One region of the Rothia sp. P7181 genome, then DNA from elsewhere that is predicted to be linked to it. Evidence: predicted binding sites of a transcription regulator. Region 1 holds the regulator's gene; the other holds the start of a gene.
The links. The regulator HspR, encoded in region 1, represses chaperone genes until heat shock. The targets are predictions, from matches to a motif close to AAGTTGAGTCNNNNNGACTCAACTT.
Positions count from the first base shown of each region.

Region 1 (2,400 bases):
AAAAATTTAAAGAAGTATCTGAAGCGTATGATGTTCTTTCTGATAAGAAACACCGCGAAGAATACGACCAAATTCGTACGTATGGTGCCGCTGGTTTTGGTGGGGGAGGGTTCCCCGGAGGTTCTGGATTCCCCGGAGGTTCTGGATTCCCCGGAGGTTCTGGATTCCCCGGAGGTTTCAGTAGCTCTTCAACCTCTAGCAACGTTAACATCGAAGATTTATTAGGCGGTCTTTTCGGTGGAGGCGGCGGTTTTGGGGGCGCTTCTGCTGGTGGGTTTGGAGGCTTTTCTCAGCCTGCCCCCAAAGGACAAGATGCGCAAACAAGTGTCACCATTTCCTTCGCCGACGCTTACCGAGGAACGACTGCTTCTGTTATTCGTCCAGATGGCTCTGAAGCTAAAGCTCGTATTCCTGCTGGCATTAAAGATGGACAAAAAATTAAGTTGCGCGGTAAAGGACACCCCGGCCCTGGCGGAGCTGGCGATTTGACGGTTGTCGTTAAGGTTCGTAAACATCCTGTCTTTACACGTGAAGGCAATGATGTGATTGTTCATATTCCTATCAGCATTAAAGAAGCTGTTCAAGGAACTATTCTTAGCGTCCCCACCCCTTCTGGTAAGACTGTTAAACTCCGTTTGGCTGCTGGTTCTTCTTCCGGTGTGAAACTTCGTGCTAAAGGCTACGGATTCCCCTCTAAAACTGGAGCAGGTCACCTGATGGTTATTCCAGAAATTCATCTTCCTCAGAATCTTTCTGAACAGGCTCAAGAAGCTTTTGATACGTTCCTTGCTGCTGCAGATGACGATACTGTACGAGACGAATTTCTACGGAAAGCAGCTGAGTAAGTATGGGTTTATCAGCAGATCAGCCGGTTTTTGTTATTTCAGTGGCGGCAGAGCTTGCCGGGATGCACCCTCAAACCTTGCGTCAGTATGACCGTCTGGGTTTAGTTCAGCCTCAGCGTGCGCCGGGACGTGCTCGTCGATACTCAGCACGAGATGTGGCGAAGCTGCAAGAGATTCAGCAGCTATCTCAAGACGGTGTTTCTCTTGAAGGCATTCGCCGTATTATGGGGCTTGAATCTGAAGTAGAGACCTTGCGCTACGAGATAGAGTCTCTACGTCAAGAGCTTGCAACAGCGAAGACTCGATTAGGGGAGTCTTCTCGCGTCTTTGCTGCTGGCGTTTCTGGCGACATCGTGAGGGTTCCTCGTGGTAAACGCCCGTCTGCCCATGCCCGTTCTCGAGCCATGGTGCTCTATCAGCCTCGATAACTACATATTTTATAGATGAAGGTTCTGCCGTATCCATTCTTAACAGGTTTGTTCTGTTGAATGGGTACGGCAGATTTTTCTATGCTCTGCTTGTCGTCTTACTTGGTGGACATAGTTGCGTATAGTGTTGCCCGTCACGTAAGCTGTGCTTTCAAGCAGTAGCTGTGGTTTCTCTCAACAAGGAACAACGCTACCTGCAACACCACACATCTGCTAGGAAACCGCTCGCAACGGGCGAAAACAACAAGGAACGCATATGAACATCGACGACGTCCTCGGGGCGATTTCCTCTTTTATTTGGGGGCCCTTCGTCCTCATCCCTTTACTTCTAGGTACAGGTATTTATCTGAGTATTCGCCTCGGATTCATCCAACTGACCAAACTCATTGTGGCGAACCGTCTAGCGTTTGTCGATCGTAAAGATGCTGACGCACAAGGTGGAGACATCTCTCAATTTCAGGCGCTAACTACTGCTCTTGCTGCAACAGTTGGTACCGGTAACATCGTAGGCGTAGCAACAGCTATTTCTATTGGCGGTCCAGGTGCTCTCTTCTGGATGTGGGTCACCGCTATTTTCGGTATGGCCTCTAAATACTCTGAGGCGTTTCTTGGTGTACGTTTCCGCACCCACGACTCAAAAGGCGAAGTCAACGGTGGACCACAATACTACCTTGAACGTGGTATTGGTGGAGCGCTCGGCAAATCTCTTGCAATATTCTTTGCAATCGCTGCGGTAATTGCTTCTTTCGGCATCGGTAACATGACCCAAGGTAACTCAATCGCCGGTAACCTATACACCACTTTTAACGTTCCTGTTGGCTTTACCGGTACAATTTTGGCGCTCTTGACGCTCTTCGTACTCCTCGGAGGCATCAAATCCATTGGTAAAGTTACCTCCGCTTTCGTTCCTGTCATGATTATCTTCTACGTCGGTGGCGCTCTATACATTTTAGGAACACACCTAGGGCAGATTCCTGAAGCATTCGCTACAGTCTTTTCAGAGGCATTTACCGGCACTTCTGCTGTAGGCGGTTTTGCAGGTTCAGCACTCATCTACGCAATTCAGTACGGTGTAGCTCGTGGTATTTTCTCGAACGAATCCGGCATGGGTTCTGCTGCTATTGCTG
Region 1 is NZ_JBLXXZ010000016.1:640-3,039, reverse strand. It holds gene ACN08Z_RS07625 (DnaJ C-terminal domain-containing protein) at 1-845, shown strand, start outside; gene ACN08Z_RS07620 (heat shock protein transcriptional repressor HspR) at 848-1,273, shown strand; gene ACN08Z_RS07615 (alanine/glycine:cation symporter family protein) at 1,530-2,400, shown strand, end outside.

Region 2 (2,400 bases), on a different contig from region 1:
ATCTGGTAATTGGCGTGATGGGATATAGCGTTGCGAGAGGTTTGCGGCGGCAACGAGTGCGGAGTCTGCGATGGCTACTTTGTGGTGTGCTTCGTAGCGTTCTTTGAGTCCGCGCAAGATACCGATGGTGTCTTCGACGCTGGGTTCGCCTACGTATACTTGCTGGAATCGGCGTTCTAAGGCAGCGTCTTTTTCGATGTTCTGGCGGTACTCGTCTAGGGTGGTTGCACCGATGAGTCGAAGTTCTCCGCGAGCAAGCATAGGTTTGAGCATGTTTCCGGCGTCCATGGACCCTTCAGATGCTCCGGCGCCGACGACAGTATGTATTTCGTCGATGAAAGTGATGATTTGGCCTTGGGAGTTTTTGATTTCGTCAAGAACTGCTTTGAGTCGTTCTTCAAATTCTCCACGATATTTTGCTCCTGCGACCATGGATCCTAGATCGAGGGAGATGAGTGTCTTTCCGCGTAAAGATTCGGGGACGTCTCCTGAGACCATGCGTTGTGCAAGTCCTTCAACAACTGCGGTTTTTCCGACGCCAGGTTCGCCGATGAGTACGGGGTTATTTTTAGTGCGTCGTGAGAGTACTTGTACGACTCGTCGTATTTCGCTGTCGCGGCCGATGACGGGGTCGAGTTTTCCGCTTCGTGCTATGGCTGTGAGGTCTGTTCCGTACTTTTCAAGAGCTTGAAAAGTTCCTTCGGGGTTTGGAGTATCCACTTTTTTACCTCCTCGTATGTTGGGGATGATTCCTTCAATGGTTTGTGCTGTAGCTCCGTTATTTTTTAGGAGTGTGGCTGCGGCGTTTTGTCCCTGAGCGATTCCTAGCAAGATGATTTCTGTAGAGATATAGCTATCTCCAAGTTTTTGCGCTTGCGTTTGGGCATTTTCTAGTGCGTGGAGAACGTCTTGGCTTATTTGGGGTTTTGCAACTGTTGCTCCAGAAGTTGTGGGAAGAGTTTTAATCTGTGCGGAGACTTTTTCAGATAGTTCGTCGAGGTTTACCCCTGCAACTTTAAGTGTTGCTGCGGCGAGGCTCTGGCGAGTATCTAGCATCGCTTTTAGTATATGCTCTGGCTCTATTGATGGGTTTTTGAGAGTTTGAGCGTAGCTATTTGCTTGGTTGAGCAGTTCTTCTGATGCGCTTGTTAATTGCATGTTCATATAGTGTCCTTTCTGTGTCGTGTGCTGTTTTATGTTGTCCGAGCACCCCGTTAACGATGCCCGGTTCAACTAACTTGAGTCTACAACGCTCAACTTAGTTTATGCAATACTTCCCAGAAAAAACGTTTTAAAAATATTTACAGATACAAAAGACTATGATTCAAGAAACTCATAGTCGCTAGACTCGCGAGCCATCCGCTCTTCATCTTCTTCGGTAATACCCGCACTCAGTTTCGCAGAACGCCGGCAATAATTCAGCGCAAGAAAAAAGACTGCGAAGGCACTCACAAAAGTCAGGATTCCAGCAGTGTTACCAAAACCAGCAGCCAATCCAACGTAGTGTTCGCCAAATATTTGAGAGAGCGCAGAGATTGTTTTCCCATCACGCCGGTCAGGACACAACACCCCAAAGGTAAAAGCCCAAAACCACGTAAGGCAATGCATATAAGCTAAAGACACAGGCAAGGAACGCCCATTTGAATACCTACAAGCGTCACGATAACCCCAATAACACCCGCACAGCAGAATAACCAAAAGACTAGGGGTAATACTTATAGCAAAAATCCACGTCAGTTCGCCTTGCGCACCAAAAAGGATTCTCCCAAAGCTAACCCATAAGGCGCTCAAGAAAGCACCAGGCACAGAGAGCCTATATACGAGACGCCCAAAAACGCTCTGATGCCTTATCAAAGTATTCTCATTGGAGGGTGTTGTAGTCACTATTCCATGTTAAAACACACAGCCCTCAAAGACGAACAACTCATGGTGCAACACACTTCAAGGCAACCTCCGATAGAGTAAACGTATGAGCGATACACAATATCTAACACCACCCGAAGCTGTTTTCTTTGACCACGATGGGACGCTTGTAGACACCGAACCCATCTGGGAACAAGCCAAACAAGCAATAGCACAAGAACATCACGCTTTTTGGACAGCACAAGATACCGCCGATTGCTTAGGAAAATCTATTGACGCTTCTTTGATTCGATTACAAGAAAACGGCGTACCTCTAGAGCTTCAAGAGATGAAAGCAGAGCTTCAGAAGCAGGCTGAAACAATTTTAGAGACTCATGCCATTTCTTTAATTCCTGGAATACCAGAGGTTCTTCAAGAACTTCGCAAGGCGAACATTCCCGTTGGCATTGTCACCAATGCCATCACTCAAGTAGCAGAGCATACCGCCAGCTTATCCCCCGAAACTTTTTCAGTAATTATTGGTGATCAACAAGTTAC
Region 2 is NZ_JBLXXZ010000001.1:89,589-91,988, forward strand. It holds gene clpB (ATP-dependent chaperone ClpB) at 1-1,164, opposite strand, end outside; gene ACN08Z_RS00425 (hypothetical protein) at 1,318-1,884, opposite strand; gene ACN08Z_RS00430 (HAD family hydrolase) at 1,970-2,400, shown strand, end outside.
Region 2: the regulator HspR is predicted to act here: its motif matches at 1,236-1,260, upstream of clpB (ATP-dependent chaperone ClpB).